2 regions of the Cupriavidus sp. SHE genome follow, and region 2 is predicted to be linked to the other one. Evidence: predicted binding sites of a transcription regulator. Region 2 holds the regulator's gene; the other holds the start of a gene.
What was found. Region 2 encodes HrcA, which represses chaperone genes, less so after heat shock. Its sites were predicted from a motif close to TTAGCACTCNNNNNNNNNGAGTGCTAA; they were not measured.
Positions count from the first base shown of each region.

Region 1: a site for HrcA is predicted at 5,875-5,901, ahead of rpoH (RNA polymerase sigma factor RpoH). Genes of this name have one in related genera too.

Region 1 covers NZ_JWMB01000039.1:59,873-67,894, forward strand. Annotated here, with positions in the region: gene RN01_RS19530 (cytochrome c oxidase subunit 3) at 1-279, shown strand, start outside; gene RN01_RS19535 (twin transmembrane helix small protein) at 380-589, opposite strand; gene RN01_RS19540 (SURF1 family protein) at 689-1,408, shown strand; gene RN01_RS19545 (hypothetical protein) at 1,416-2,072, shown strand; gene RN01_RS19550 (heme A synthase) at 2,079-3,182, shown strand; gene cyoE (heme o synthase) at 3,191-4,117, shown strand; gene RN01_RS19560 (SCO family protein) at 4,202-4,816, shown strand; gene rpoH (RNA polymerase sigma factor RpoH) at 4,870-5,805, opposite strand; gene RN01_RS19570 (pirin family protein) at 6,137-7,012, shown strand; gene ybiB (DNA-binding protein YbiB) at 7,053-8,022, opposite strand, start outside.
Region 2 covers NZ_JWMB01000021.1:194,006-202,027, forward strand. Annotated here, with positions in the region: gene RN01_RS11925 (phospholipase A) at 1-569, shown strand, start outside; gene RN01_RS11930 (co-chaperone YbbN) at 558-962, opposite strand; gene grpE (nucleotide exchange factor GrpE) at 1,041-1,583, opposite strand; gene RN01_RS32975 (hypothetical protein) at 1,868-2,023, shown strand; gene RN01_RS11945 (RNA-binding S4 domain-containing protein) at 2,075-2,470, opposite strand; gene hemH (ferrochelatase) at 2,510-3,625, opposite strand; gene hrcA (heat-inducible transcriptional repressor HrcA) at 3,736-4,782, opposite strand; gene RN01_RS11960 (NAD kinase) at 4,883-5,800, shown strand; gene recN (DNA repair protein RecN) at 5,890-7,659, shown strand; gene RN01_RS11970 (hypothetical protein) at 7,696-8,022, shown strand, end outside.

The sequences.
Region 1 (8,022 bases), on a different contig from region 2:
ATCTTCATGTGCCTGCAGGCCTACGAGTACATGCACGCCTACAGCGAACTGAACCTGAAGCTGACCTCGGGTGTCTATGGTTCGACGTTCTTCCTGCTCACGGGCTTCCACGGCTTCCACGTGACGATGGGCGCGATCATGCTGACGGTGGTGCTGATCCGCGTGCTGAAGGGCCATTTCACGCCGGAGCATCACTTCGCATTCGAAGGTGCAGCCTGGTACTGGCACTTCGTGGACGTGGTCTGGCTGGGCCTGTACGTGGTGGTCTACTGGCTGTAAGGATTTCGCCGCGCCCCCTGCGGGCGGCGTGCGGTATCGAAGAAAGCGAAGCGCCGCGGGAGAGAAATCTCGGCGGCGCTTTTTTTCGCGAGGATGCCTGTCAGGGCGACGTATGGATGCCCGTGCTCTGGATCCAGCCCATCCAGTGCGAGAACAGGATGAACAGGAACAGCGCCACCGAGAAGCCGACGCGGAACATCAGCGAACGCATCATGTTGGGCGTGCGGCCACGGTCGCGCATCATGAAGAACAGCGCGGAGGCCAGGCTGCCAATGATCAGGATGAAGGCGACAAGGATGACGAAGCGCATGTGGGGGCCCGTTCTGCGAAGCGCCCATTATCGCACTGCGATGCCCGGAGGGAACCCGTGACGACCCGCACGCTCTGGCGTTCGCCGGGCACGGTGCCGATGGTGGCCGCGCTCGTGGTGATCGTCGTTACCTGCGCGCTCGGCAACTGGCAACTGCGCCGCGCGCATGAAAAGATCGACCGTGCGGAGCGGCTGGCCACGCTGGCGAAGCAGGCGCCCGTCGAACTGCGCGCGGCCCAGACCGATGCCGCGCAACTGGTCGAGCGCCGCGTGCGCGCGCGCGGCACGTTCGACGCGGACAAGACAGTGCTGCTCGACAATCGTCCGCACGGCAACGGTACTGACAGCCGTGCGGGGTTCCTCGTGCTCACGCCGTTGCGCCTCGCGGACGGTGGCAGCGTGCTGGTGATGCGTGGCTGGCTGCCGCGCGACGCGCAGGACCGCACGCGCATCGCGCCGTTCCCGACGCCCGCGGGGGAAGTCACTGTCGAAGGCACCGCGCTGGCCGCTGTGCCGCGCGTCTACAGCCTCGGGCAGGATGCTTCCGCGGAGGCCGGACGCAAGATCCGTCAGAATATCGACCTTGCCGCTTTTTCTCATGAGATCGGGGCGTCACTCCTGCCGGTGGTGGTAGAACAATCGGGCGATGCCGGAGACGGACTGGCCCGCGATTGGGCCCCCGCCGATTTCGGCGCGGACCGACACTACGGGTACGCTGCCCAGTGGTTCGGGCTGGCCGTATTGACGCTGGTGCTGGTGGCCGTGCTCGGCTGGCGGCGCGCCCGGCTGGACCGGGCAGACGGCAATGGAAACCTATAAACGAACGATGAACGCACAGACGAACGCCATGCCGCAGCCAGATCCCACGGCTTCGCCGGACCCCCGCATCGACGCGCGCACGCGCCGCGGCCGCCTGCAGATGCTGATGCTGCTGCTGGTCTGCGCATCGCCCGTACTCTTTTCGTACTTCACGTACTACGTGATCAAACCGACCGGCGGAAGCACCAACTACGGCGTGCTGATCGACCCGCAACGGCCCATGCCGCCCGTGCAGGTGACCAATGAGCGCAACGAGTCGGTGCCGCTAGCGTCCATGCGCGGCAAGTGGCTGATGGTGATGACCGACCCGTCCGCCTGCGACGAGACCTGCGCGAAGAAACTGTTCACGGTGCGCCAGATCCGCGTCGGACAGGGCGAGGACCGCGAGCGGATCGTGCCTGTCTGGCTGATCCAGGACCGGGGCGATGTGGACGACCGGCTCGCCGCCGCCTACAACGAACCTTATGCGGGCGTGCGTTTCCTGCGCATGGACCGGGCCACGATTGCCCAATGGCTGCCGGCCGAGGACGGCGCGCGCGCCGAGGATGCGATTTACCTGGTCGATCCGCTCGGCAACCTGATGATGCGCTGGCCGAAGGACCCCGACCCCAAGAAGATCAGCAGCGACCTGAAGAAGCTGCTGAAGTATTCCCGTATTGGCTGAATTCCCATGCTGCTTCAGTTGGCCATCATTGGCATCCTGATTGCGCTGCTGCCCCTGTCCTACGTGATGGTGCGCGGCAATCGCGACAAATATCGCAGGCTCGTCTGGATCACGGCGTTCCTGACGCTGGACCTGATCATGTTCGGCAGCTTCACCCGGCTGACCGACTCTGGCCTCGGCTGCCCCGACTGGCCCGGCTGCTACGGCCACTCGAACCCGCACGCGGCGATGGAGCCGATTCGCGCGGCGGAAACGGCGCTCCCGAGCGGCCCGGTCACGCTGATGAAAGCGTGGATCGAGATGATCCATCGCTATTTCGCCATGGCGGTCGGTGTGCTGATCATCTCGCTGATGGTGCTGGCATGGGTCAAGCGCCGGGAACTGAAGCAGTCGCCGTGGTTCGCCACCGGTGTGTTCCTGCTGGTCTGCCTGCAGGGCGCGTTCGGTATGTGGACCGTGACGATGAAGCTGCAACCGATCATCGTCGTCACCCACCTGCTGCTGGCGATGGCGCTGCTGGCGTCGCTGATCCTGCTCGGGTCACGTAACGAACCGCCGCATGTCGTGGCGCCACAGGCGGCTTCGCTGCGCTGGGCCGGCCTGCTGGCCCTGGTGCTGCTGGTCGTCCAGATCTTCCTGGGCGGCTGGGTCAGCACCAACTACGCGGTGCTGGCCTGTACCGACTTTCCGCTCTGCAACGGCCAGCTCGTGCCAGAGATGGACTTCCGCCATGGCTTTACGCTGTGGCGCCAGCTCGGCATGACGGCCGACGGCGACTACATTCCGCACGCGGCGCTGGTGGCTATCCACTGGGTGCACCGTGGCTTCGCCTTCGTCGTGCTCGGTTTCCTGCTCTGGTTCGCGTTGCGCGCGCGCCGGATGGAAGGGCTGGCGCGGCATGCGCGGTGGTTGCTGGTCGTGCTGACGCTGCAGTTGTGCACCGGCATGTCGAACATCGTTTTCGACTGGCCGCTGGTCGCGGCGGTGGCCCATAACGGCGGAGCAGCCCTGCTGCTGATGTTGTTGCTCCGTCTCAACTACAATATCGGCCTCGCCACTCGCTCCGCCGGCGCCGCCTCGCAACCCTCGATTGCCGCGCGCGCCACATGAAGGACAAGATGCCCCCCGTCGTAACTGCTACCCACTCCCAATCCTCCGTGGGCCGATTACGCCATCTGGCCCGCCAATACGCCGCGCTGACCAAGCCGCGGGTGACCCAACTCGCCGTGTTCTGCGCCATCATCGGCATGTTCCTGGCCACGCCGGGCATGGTGCCGTGGTCGGTGCTGATCGGTGGCGCGGCCGGTATCTGGCTGCTGGCCGGCGCGGCTTTCGCCATCAACTGCCTGGTGGAACAGAAGATCGACGCGCTGATGCGCCGCACCGCGTGGCGCCCGTCGGCCACAGGCGAGATCACTACCACCCAGACGCTGATCTTCTCGGCCGTGCTGGGCGGTGCTGGCATGTGGCTGCTGCACGTCTTCGCCAACGACCTGACAATGTGGCTCACCTTCGCCACGTTCCTTGGCTATGCCGTGGTCTATACGATCCTTCTGAAGCCGGCGACGCCGCAGAACATCGTGATCGGTGGCCTGTCGGGCGCCATGCCCCCGGCGCTGGGATGGTCCGCGGTATCGGGCACGGTGCCTGCGGAGGCCTGGTTCCTGGTGCTGATCATCTTCACCTGGACGCCGCCGCACTTCTGGGCGCTGGCCCTGTACCGCCGCGCCGACTACGCCAAGTCCGGCCTGCCGATGCTGCCGATCACCCACGGCGAGCGCTACACGCTACTGCATATCCTGCTGTACACGCTGATCATGATCGCGGCCACGCTGCTGCCGTTCGTGTACGGCATGAGCGGCTACATCTACCTGGTGGCGGCGCTGGGGCTGGGCCTGGTGTTCCTGGGCTATGCCTGGAAGCTGTACCGCAACTACTCGGACGGTCTCGCCCAGCGCACCTTCCGTTATTCGATCCTGTACCTGTCGCTGCTGTTTGCGGCGTTGCTTGTGGATCACTACTTCAAGTTCGTGCCGCAGGTCTGACCGCCTGCGGCATCTTGCCGCGCCCGGAAGTCATCGCCGGCCCAATCGGCGATACTTTCGGGCAACTCCTCCCAATTCTTGCGCATGTCGACCTCTTCCCAAGGCCTCTGGGCCGCATTCCGCCGCTTTTGCCTGCTCGCGCTCTGCACGGCCCTGCTGGCCGCCTGCGGGCAGCCAAAGCCGTCTTTCCGCAACGTCGATATCTCGGGCGCCACCGAATTCGGCAAGGACTTCGCGCTGCTGGACCCCACCGGCAAGACCCGCACGCTGGCCGATTTCAAGGGCAAGGTGGTGCTGATGTTCTTCGGCTACACCCATTGCCCGGACGTGTGCCCGACCACGATGGTGGAGCTCAAGCAGGTGATGGAGCAGATGGGGCCGGATGCGGACAAGGTGCAGGTGTTGTTCGTCACCGTCGATCCGGAACGCGATACGGCGGCGCTGATGGCCCAGTATGTGCCGGCCTTCGACTCGCGCTTCCTGGGCCTGCGCCCGGCCGACGAGGCCGCGCTCAAGAAGGTGACCAAGGACTTCAAGGTCTACTACGCCAAGGTGCCGGGTTCGTCGCCGGACAACTACACGATGGACCACTCGGCCGGCAGCTACGTGTTTGACCAGAACGGCCAGTTGCGGCTGTTCATCCGCCACGGCCAGGGGCCGGAGCCGATCGCGCATGACCTCAAGCAGTTGATGTCGTAAATAAGAAAAGGCCGGTCGAATGACCGGCCTTTCTCATTGCGGGGTGCGTGGCCTCAGGCGAATGCCGCCAGCGCGCCCTTCATCTTCTTCATTGCCGCCGATTCGATCTGGCGAATCCGCTCGGCGGATACACCGAACTCGTCGGCCAGTTCGTGCAGCGTGGCGCCGCCCGAGCCATCGTCGTTGACGTCGAGCCAGCGCGCCTCGATGATGCGGCGGCTGCGCGGGTCCAGCTTCGTCAGCGCCTCTTCCAGGCCTTCGACCTGCAGACGGTCGTGGCGCTTGGCTTCCAGCACCTGCGTCGGCTCGTTGTGGTTATCCGCAAGGTAGGCGATCGGCGCGAATTCTTCCTCGCCATCCTCGATCTGGCCTTCCAGCGCCATATCGCCGCCCGACATGCGGGTTTCCATCTCCATCACTTCCTCGGGCTTGACGTTGAGCTCGCGCGCAACGGCTTCGATCTGCTCGGGCGTGAAGGTATGCGAGCCCTGCTTGTGGCTGCGCAGGTTGAAGAACAGCTTGCGCTGGGCCTTGGTGGTGGCCACCTTGACCATGCGCCAGTTCTTCAACACGTATTCGTGGATCTCGGCCTTGATCCAGTGCATCGCGTACGACACAAGGCGCACGCCCTGTTCGGGGTCGAAGCGCTTGACGGCCTTCATCAGCCCGATGTTGCCTTCCTGGATCAGGTCGGCGTGAGGCAAGCCGTATCCCAGGTACTGCCGGGCAATGGAGACCACCAGACGCAGGTGCGACATCACCATGCGGCGGGCGGCATCGACTGAGTCGTTGTCGCGCAGGTCGCGAGCCAGGCTGAGCTCTTCCTCGGGGGTGAGCATCGGGATGCGGTGGACAGCCTGAATGTAGCTGTCCAGATTGCCCAGTGTGCCGGGGAAGGTCAGTGCGAAGGCATTCGCGGCGGCATTCTGGGGCGCCGTGGGCAGACGGCGGGTAACTTGGGTTTGATCGGCAGACAGGACTGCGTTCACTATGACTCCTTTCGCATCCGGCGGTGGGTTGCCGGTGTGTCCCGAAGGGACACCGCATTGCAACGCATATTAGCACTCGAACCGGACGAGTGCTAAGTTAGAAGGTCTATAGGGTTGATAGTTCCAGGCAATCGGAAAAATCTTATGGATAGCCTGATGTCGCCTTATAGTGGCCCAGCCCAAGCCTGACAAGGCCTGGCGGGCAGCGCTCTCGGCGCACTGTTATTAGAGGGGGCAGCCCCGATTCGGTTTCGCAGCGATTTCGGGATGGTGTATTGCAGGATTCGCTACACTGAAGTCGTTTTTCAGACGCATCCCCCAGGAGCCCCACATGTCTGCTATCGAACACTTGCTGAAGCCTCATGTGCGAGACATCGGCGAGTTCACCGTCCGCCGATTGCTGCCCGCCGCTACGACGCAAACGGTCGGGCCATTCATCTTCTTTGATCACATGGGGCCGGTGGAGATGGAGCCCGGCGCGGGCATGGATGTGCGTCCGCATCCTCATATTGGACTGGCGACAGTCACGTATCTGTTCGAAGGCGAGATCATGCATCGCGACAGCCTGGGCAGCGAGCAGGTGATTCGACCTGGCGACGTGAACTGGATGACTGCCGGGCGTGGCATCACGCACTCGGAGCGCTCGCCGGACGGCGCGCGCTCGGCCGGACCGCACCTGCACGGCATCCAGACCTGGGTAGCCTTGCCTAAGGCGCATGAGAATGATCCGCCTTCGTTCCACCACCATCCGGGCGCTACGCTGCCCAAGATCGAACTGCCCGGCGTGCGGATGACCGTTATCGCGGGCGATGCCTTCGGCGCCGAGTCGCCGGTCAAGGTCTACAGCCGCACGCTCTATGTGGCGATCGAGATGGATGCTGGCGCAAGCCTTGTGATCCCCGCCGAACACGTCCAGCGTGGCATTTATCCGGTCGACGGCAACCTGGAGGTCGATGGCGAGACGCTGCCGGCCGAGCATCTGGTGGTGCTGGTACCTGGCGAGCCCGTGACGATCAAGGCGACGATGCCCTCGCGCGTGATGCTGCTTGGTGGCGATCCCACGGACGGACGGCGTTTCATCTACTGGAATTTCGTGGCGAGCAGCAAGGAAGCGATCGAAGAGGCCGCCCAGCGCTGGCAGGACGACCAGTTTCCGCACGTCCCGGGCGAGACGGAGCGCATTCCGCTGCCGCCGCGCCGGCCCTGATCGCGCTGGCGGGCCCTCCTGCATCCTGTAGCGGGAGGTGTTACAGCGGGCTGGCCCAGGTCACCCGCGTGGCCTGCGTCAGGCACTCCTTGATCGCCGCCACCTGGGTGGCAACGGGCGCGGGCACCGGTTCCGCGCCATCCAGCACCTTGCGAATCCACGCGGCCGTCTCGGCGATGTCCGTGCCCTGCGGCAGTTCGGGCACATCTGCGACCGAACCGCCGACCGGATCGACCATCGTGCGCTGATGGCCGTCGTGCAGCCAGTCGATACGGCTGCTGCGGCGCGCGTCGGCCACGACTTCCCCCTCGGTACCCCGGGCCAGCATCACGTTGGCGGGTTCGTGCGAGAAATACTCGGTCAGCGTTTCCCGATACTCGGGGTGGGTGTAGCTGTAGAGCCGCAATGCCTCGGCAGGGGAGTGTCCGCCCACCGGTTGCAGCATCTTGACGACCGTATGCGCCGAATTGCGCAGGCCGATGATCGCGCGTTTGTCGAGCAGTTGCGACAGCGCGGGCGACAGCACGTCGATCGGCAGCGCGGCCAGCGGATTCGATGCCGCGCCAAGCTGCGCCTCCGCGGACTGCGCGGTGGCGCATAGCGGCAGGCCCAGTGCCTCGAACAGCGCCATGCTGGTGACGCGGCCCGGAAACTCGCGAATGCCGTGGACCAGCGTCGGCACGCCATCGCGCGCCAGCAGCATCGCCAGCAGCGGCACCAGGTTCGGTTGCTTGCGTGCGCCGTTGTAGCTCGGAATCACCACCACGGGTTTGTCGGCCGGTGCGGCCAGTGGCGCGCAGTGATCGTGCGCGGCATCCAGCATGCCGGCCAATTCGTGCGGTGCTTCGCCCTTGATGCGATAGGCCAGCAACACGGCGCCAAGCTCTAGATCGGACACACGACCGGCGAGCATGGCATCGAACAGCGCCTGGGCGTCTTCACGCGGCAGCGCGCGCGCGCCATTGACGCCTCGTCCGATTTCCTTGATGTACTTGGCCGCCGGGAATGGC
Region 2 (8,022 bases):
ACTTCGCCTACACGCAGTTCTCTTTATGGGACCTGCACAGCGCCTCGAAGCCGTTCGAGGACACCAACTATCGTCCGAGCCTGTATTACTACCTGTCCGACACGGGTGTGAAGAACAGCGTGATCAGCCGGCTGTCGATCGCTTCGGGCTTCGAGCACGAGTCGAATGGCCGGGCCGGTGCCGACTCGCGCAGCATCAACACGCTGTTCCTCAAGCCGACGATGTACTTTGGCGACCAGAACGACTGGCACTGGCGCGTGGCGCCCAAGGTCTATGCGTACCTGGAGAAAAGCGAGAACGAGGACATCGCGCACTATCGTGGCTACATGGACCTGAACGTGGCCTACGGGAAGCCCGACTCATGGGAATTCGCCGCCACGCTGCGCAAGGGCACGCGGCAGATGTACGGTAGCGTCGACGCGCAGGCCTCTTACCCGCTTTCTCGCCTGATTCCGGGCACGGCTGGCTACCTGATGCTGGGCTACTTCTATGGCTATGGCGAAAGCCTGCTCAACTACAACCAGAAGACGCCCTGGCAGATCCGCCTGGGCTACGCGCTATCCCGCTAGCGGCTTGCCGCTGGCCTTGAGCCGCGCATTGCCCACGGCCGCCGAGAACTGCCCATGGCCGTGCCAGCCCGTGGCGCGGCCGAGCTTCTTGCCCTTGTGGAAGAACATGAACACGGGGATACCATGCAGGCCGAAGCGCCGCCCCAACTCGGGATGGGCATAGACATTGGCATGTAGCCAGCGCAGGTCGAGCGCGCGAATCGGTTCGGGATTGGCCAGGATCGCCTTCTTGGCCATCTCGCAGTTGAAGCAGTCCACACCCCAGAAGAACACGCAGACCAGATCGTCGCCAGCATTGGCGATTGCCGCGTCGATGTTCTCGCCATCGACTTCGGCCATGTCGAGCGCCTCGAACGCGCGGTGATCGAGGTGCGCCTGGTTTTCTTCGGACATTTCAATCGCTCCTGAAACGACAACGCCCGGCGCCAATGGCCCGGGCGTTTCGTACTGCCGTATGTGGACGACCCGCGCTCAGCGCGGCGCCGAGACGGTCACCAGCGCCGGGCGCAGCACGCGGTCGGCAATCATGTAGCCGCGTTGCAGCACGTTGACCACGGTGTTCGGTTCCTGCTCGGACGGCACCATCGAGATGGCTTGGTGGCGATGCGGGTCGAACTTCTCGCCCACTGGGTTCACTTCGACAATGCGACCACGTTCGAACGCGGCGGCCAGTTGGCGCGCGGTCAGTTCCACACCTTCGCGCAGCTTGCCGAGGTCACCGGTACCGTCGGCCAGCGCGGCCTGCAGGCTGTCCATCACAGGCACGAGGTTATCGGCAAAGCTCTCGATGGCGAACTTGTGGGCCTTGGCCACTTCGTCCTGCGAACGGCGGCGGATGTTCTCGCCCTCCGCCGTGGCGCGCAGGAACATGTCGAAGTGTTCCTTCGCCTTGGCTTCCAGTTCGGCCACCTGTTGCGTCAGGCGGACCACCTCATCGGCACCGGCTTCCGGCGTGCGGGCGGCGTCCTCGGCTGCCTGCGTATTGGGGGTTGGCGTCTGGTTCTGTTCTTCCATGTCGATTCGTATCAAAACAAAAGCACGGCCCGCTCTGGCGGCAGGCCATCGGGTGAGTCGGGTGTCAAACCGGCAAGTCTAGCTGCACTTGGTGTCAGTCCCCGATTTTTCAAGTGTGGAGGTTCAGAGACGCGGAAATACGTCGTTACAAAGCCTTGCCCGATGAAATCGAGCCGTCATTGCTTTGCTGCATCGCACACACTAAGATTCACTTAATAAAAAATGTCAAAAATAACGGGAGCAGAGAGGTGGATCATTTTGGTGCATCCTTCGGAAGGTTCGCCATGCACAAGCTGCCAGTCGTTACCCTTTGCCTGATTGCCGCGCTCTCGGCGATGACGGTCTTCATCTGCCTGTCCGACACGGTTGCCCCGCGCGACACCGAGTATGGCAGCGGCAAGGCCGTATTCAAGCATTACCTCGTCCAGTACGTCCGCTAACCCGCCACATTACGGCCAGCCGGAGCGCCCCGCCCCGGCTAGCCGCAACCGTCACCCCTTGAAGTCGTCGATTCTGCGCCGGTCGCGCTTGGTCGGTCGCCCGTGCATCTGCTCGGCCGGCTCGTGCTGGAAGCGCCGCCGTTCCGCGTCTGTCTGACGCCTGACCTGGCTTTCCTCGGTCTCCGCATAGAGCGTCTGGGCGACCGGCGCCGGCCCGCGTGACGCGGCCACGCCCTTGACCACCACCTCCCAGCGCTGCTGATGCGCCTCCAATATCAGGGTGTCGCCCGGCTTGACCTCGCGCGAGTTCTTGCAGGGCTGCCCGTTGACACTCACGCGGCCCCGCTCCACCGCCTCGGCAGCCAGCGAGCGCGTCTTGAAGAAGCGCGCGCACCAGAGCCATTTGTCGATGCGCAGCCGCGCATCGGGTTCGAAATCGACTTGCATGATTACCGTCCGTTACTGCCCGTGACTGCCATCACGGCCTCAGGCTCCCGCGCCACGCGCCTGCGCGCGGGAGCGTCTTGCTTCCAGTTCGTGGGGATGTGGAACATTGAGCGGCCACCCCTGCAAATGCTGCAACGCAATATCCGCCAATCCGGCGATCCACGCCTCGGCATCGTTGAGGCACGGGATGAAATGGAAATCCTGGCCGCCGGCCACGCGGAATTCCGACTGCCCCTCCATCGCGATCTCCTCGAGCGTCTCGATGCAGTCGGCGGGAAAGCCGGGACAGAACACGTCCACGCGCTGCGTCCCGACCTTGCCCAGTTCGGCCAGCGTTGGCGCTGTGTAGGGCTGCAACCACTCCGCCTTGCCAAAACGAGACTGAAACGTCACCTGATACTGGCCAGGCTGCAAACCCAGCGCCTCGCCGAGCAGACGACCGGTCTTCAGACACTCGCAGTGATAGGGATCACCCAGGTCCAGCAACCGGCGCGGAAGGCCGTGGAACGACAGGATCAGCTTGTCACCGCGCGCGAAGTCCGGCTTGCCATGCTGGGCCCAATAGCCGCCCACCTGCTTGTGCAGCGCAGAGATATACGCCGGGTGATCGTGGAAATGCTTGACCAGCCGTAACTCGGGCTGGTTGCGCCATGTCGACAGGACACGAAATGCCTCGTCGAAGGCGGTGGCCGTGGTCGTGCCGGAGAACTGCGGATACAGCGGCAGCAACAGGATCTGCTCGGTACCCTGCCGGCGCAGCGCTTCCATGACCGATTCGATCGACGGATTGCCATAGCGCATCGCACAGGCCACCGTTACGTCGTGACCCTGCTGCTGCATCAACAGTTGCAGCGCATGCGCCTGGCGCTCTGTATACACAAGTAGCGGCGACCCTGTCATATGCGCCTCGCGCAGCCAGATCGACTCGTACTTCATGGCCGACGCCCGCGAGCGGAACGGCAGGATCAGGCCGTGCAGGATCGGCAGCCAGGCCAGGCGCGGGATCTCTACCACGCGCGGGTCGGACAGGAACGCCTTCAGGTAGCGCCCCACCGCCTTAGGCGTGGGCGCGTCCGGGGTGCCGAGGTTGATCAGCAGGATCGCGGTGCGCGGCGGCTGGCCGTGCTGGTGTGCCGGTTCAGGCGAAAACGTCATAGGGTTTCCGTTGGGACTGCCGGGGGCGCTGGCGAATCAGGGGCCGGCCGCAAGCCGTTGCAGGCGGCCGACCCAGGACAGACACGTCCACCGTGTCAATAGTTCGTGGCTCAGCTCTGGCTGAGCGCGCTGGACAGGAGCCGCGCGGTGATATCGACGATCGGGATCACCCGTTCGTAGGCCATCCGCGTGGGGCCGATCACGCCCAGGGTGCCAACGATCTGGCCATCCACCCCGTATGGCGCGGTGATCACGGCCATGTCCTCGATCGGCACAAGCTGGCTTTCGCCGCCGATGAAGATCTGCACGCCTTGCGCGTGACTCGACACATCGAGCAGCTGCAGCAGGCTTGTCTTGTGCTCGAACACGTCGAACAGGCGACGCAGCTTGTCCATGCTCGACGACAGGTCTTCCACTTCCAGCAGCTTGCGCTCGCCAGAGATGAACACCTGCTCGTTGTCCTCGGCCATCGCGCTGCTGCCCGCCTCGACCGCCGCCTGCATCAGCGCGGACATGTCGCGGCGCAGGTCCTGCAACTCCACGCGCAGGTGGTCGCGCACGGCGTCGAAACTCATGCCCGCATAGTGAGAGTTGAAGAAATTCGCCGCCTCGATAAGCTGGCCCGGCGTGTACGCCAGGTCAGTCTGGATGATGCGGTTCTGCACATCCCCTTCCGGGCTGACGATGATCAGCAGGATGCGCTTGTCAGACAACCGCATGAATTCCACCTGACGGAATGACTGCGCGCGCCGTGGCGTCATCACCACGCCAGCGAAATGAGAAAGATTCGAAAGCGTATGCGCTGCCGCCGTGATCATGCGCTGCGGCCCGAACTGCTGGCCACCCAGTTGCCCCTGGATCTGGCCGGTCAGCTCCGCCAACTCGGCACTGAACTCCGGCGCGCGCTCCAGCGGGCGCGCCGTCAGCATCGTGTCGACAAACAGCCGGTACCCGCGCGGCGTGGGGATTCGGCCGGCCGAGGTATGTGGGCTGGCGATAAAACCCATCTCCTCGAGGTCCGACATCACGTTGCGGATGGTGGCCGGCGAGAGATCAAGCCCCGAGAACTTCGACAAGGTGCGCGAGCCCACGGGCTGCCCCTCGACGATGTATCGCTCGATCAGGGTCTTGAGAAGCTTTTTTGAACGTTCGTCCATGATGCCCCGATTTTAATCAAACTTTGGCGGTTCAGGCGTCACCTGGAGCGGTGGCGGCCCAGTGCTGACAACGATCATGCCGGTATGGTCTAATCCCGGCATGTCTGCCCCCCACAAGACCGGCGCCGCGCGCCCCCCGTTCAAGACTGTAGCCCTGGTGGGCCGACATTCGACCGCTGGCATCGAAGGTCCGCTGGAAGAGCTCGCATCTTGCATCTCCCGCAACGGACAGGATGTGGTGTTCGAACGCGAAACCGCAATGGCTACCGGGCTGACAGGTTACCCGGTGCTGACCCCCGACGAGATCGGCCGCGAAGCTGATGTGGCGGTGGTGCTGGGCGGCGACGGGACGCTGCTCGGGCTGGCCCGCCAGCTAGCCGGGCACGATGTGCCAGTGATCGGCGTCAACCACGGCCGGCTGGGCTTTATGACCGACATCCCGCTCGATGCCATCTCCACGGCACTGCCCGAGATGCTGTCTGGCCGGTACGAGGCCGAAACCCGGATGCTGCTGGAGTCGCGCGTGATCCGCGACGACTCGGTGATTTTCTCCGCGCTGGCGTTCAACGATGTGGTGGTGAACCGCTCGGGGATCTCCGGCATGGTCGAACTGGCGGTCTCGGTCGACGGCTATTTCATGTACAACCAGCGCTCGGACGGCCTGATCGTCTCCACGCCCACCGGCTCCACCGCCTACGCGCTGGCCGCGGGGGGCCCGATCCTGCACCCAACGCTGTCCGGCCTGGTGCTGGTGCCGATCGCGCCGCACGCGCTGTCGAACCGGCCCATCGTGCTGCCGTACGACGCCGAAGTCACGATCGAAGTGGCCAGCGCGCGCGATGTCAGCGTCAACTTCGACATGCAGGCGCTGGCCTCGCTGCTGCCCGGCGACCGCATCGTGGTACGCCGTTCGGCCAAGACCATCAACCTGCTGCACCCGGTGGGGTATAACTACTACGCCACGCTGCGCAAGAAGCTGCACTGGCACGAGTATCCGACTGAAGACAACCGGCTCTGATCCGCAGACGCCTTAACGTTCCGTCCTGATCCTCGTTACCCGCCCTTACCACCCTTACCGCCCTTACCCGCCACCGCTCACCGCCCACGATGCTGCGCAGCCTCTCGATCCGCGACTTCGTCATCGTCGACACGCTCGACCTCGACTTCTCCGCCGGCTTTACCGTCTTCACGGGTGAAACCGGCGCGGGCAAGTCGATCCTCATCGACGCGCTCGCCCTGGTGTTGGGTGAACGGGCCGACGCAGGCGTGGTCCGCGAAGGCGCGGCACGTGCCAGCATCAGTGCCACCTTCCACACCCACCCAGCGCTGGATGCGTGGCTGGCCGAGCGCGAACTGTCGAGCGACATGGAAGACGACGATGGCGGCACCGTGCTGCTGCGCCGGACTGTCGACGCCAGCGGCCGCAGCAAGGCCTTCATCAATGGCGCCGCGGCAACGCTGGCGCAGTTGCGCGAGGTGGGCGACCAGCTCGTCGATATCCACGGCCAGCACGCGCACCAGTTGCTCCTGCGCCCGGATGCCCAACGCCAGTTGTTCGACGCCCACGCAGGTCTGACCGAACAATCCGCCGCCGTGGCCGAGGCCTGGCGTGTGTGGCGCGCCTGCGTCAAGCAGCGCGAGGCGGTGGAGCACCAGTCGCGCGAGATGCAACTCGAGCGGGAGCGGCTCGAATGGCAGGTTGGCGAGCTGGACAAGCTCGCGCCGCAGCCGGGCGAATGGGAAGAGATCCAGGGCGAATACAACCGCCTGTCGCACGCGGCGGGCCTGATCGACGGCAGCCGCGCCGCGCTCGACGCGCTATCCGAATCGGACGGCGCAGTGACCTCCGTGCTCAACGGCGTGGTGCACCGGCTCCAGCAACTGGCCGATGTCGACCCGGGCCTGCGCGACGTGCTGGCCGCGCTCGAGCCGGCGCTGGTGCAGGTCGAGGAAGCCGCGCACTCCCTGAACCGCTATGTCGACCGGCTCGAACTCGATCCGGAACGGCTGCAGACCGTGGAAGAGCGCATGCAGGCGCTGCACGCCACCGCCCGCAAGTATCGTCTGCCGCCGGAACAGCTATCCGACGAGTTGCTGGCCCGCCGCCAGCAACTTGACGACCTCCAGGCCGCCCAGGACATCAACAAGGTGCTGGCGCGTGAAGCCGCGTCGCGCGCTGCCTACCTGACCCTCGCCCAGCATCTGTCAGGAACGCGCAAGGTGGCAGCCGAAGCCTTGTCCACCGCGGTTACCAATGCGATGCAGGGCCTGTCGATGGCCGGCGGCACGTTCGCCGTGGCATTGCATCCGCTCGAGGAAGGCCAGAGCCACGGGCTCGAGCAGATCGAGTTCCTGGTGGCGGGCCACGCCGGCGTGAGCCCCAGGCCGCTCGCCCGCGTGGCATCGGGTGGCGAACTGGCGCGGATCAGCCTGGCAATTTCGGTCATCACGAGCGAGGCGGCGCCCACGCCAACGCTGATCTTCGACGAAGTGGATACCGGTATCGGCGGCGCGGTAGCCGAGGTGGTCGGACGCCGCCTGCAGGAGCTCGGACGTTCGCGACAGGTACTCTGCGTCACGCACCTGCCACAGGTGGCGGCGCAGGCCGGGACCCACCTGCTGGTCAGCAAGGAAACCAGCAAGGACGACAAAAAGGCCGGAGGCGACAATGGCGGACCGGTGACGCGGTCGCGCATCCGGACACTCGATACAGATGGTCGCGTCCAGGAAACCGCGCGTATGCTTGGTGGTACCACGGTCACTGCCACGACCATGCAACATGCCGAGGAAATGCTGGCGCAAGGCACCAAGGCTGCACAAGCGGCCAACTCGCCGCGCGAAGCCAGTGGCAAGCGCCCGCGCCGCGCCGCCGGCTGATTCCGGCACGCCGAACCACACAGGAGTTTCAAACCGATGCCCCATGGCAAGTCGCCATCGCTCCACCGCCGCGTCGTCGCGGCCACCTTTGCCGCGCTGGCTGTGACGGCAGTGTCGGGCTGCGCCTCGGAATCGAAGTCATTCGCGCCGCCGCGCGGCAGCATTACGGACGACCGCGCGATCGGGGACATCCTCGTCAAGTTCACGCCGCCGGATGTGACAACCTCGGAAGACGCCGGCAAGCTGCTGGCAGCGGTCGAGGGGCCGGTGCGCTATGTGGTCAAGCGCCCAATGTCGGGAGGGGTCTGGCTGGTCACCGCGATCACGAAATCCCCCGACATCACCGCCGACCAGGCCGTCGCC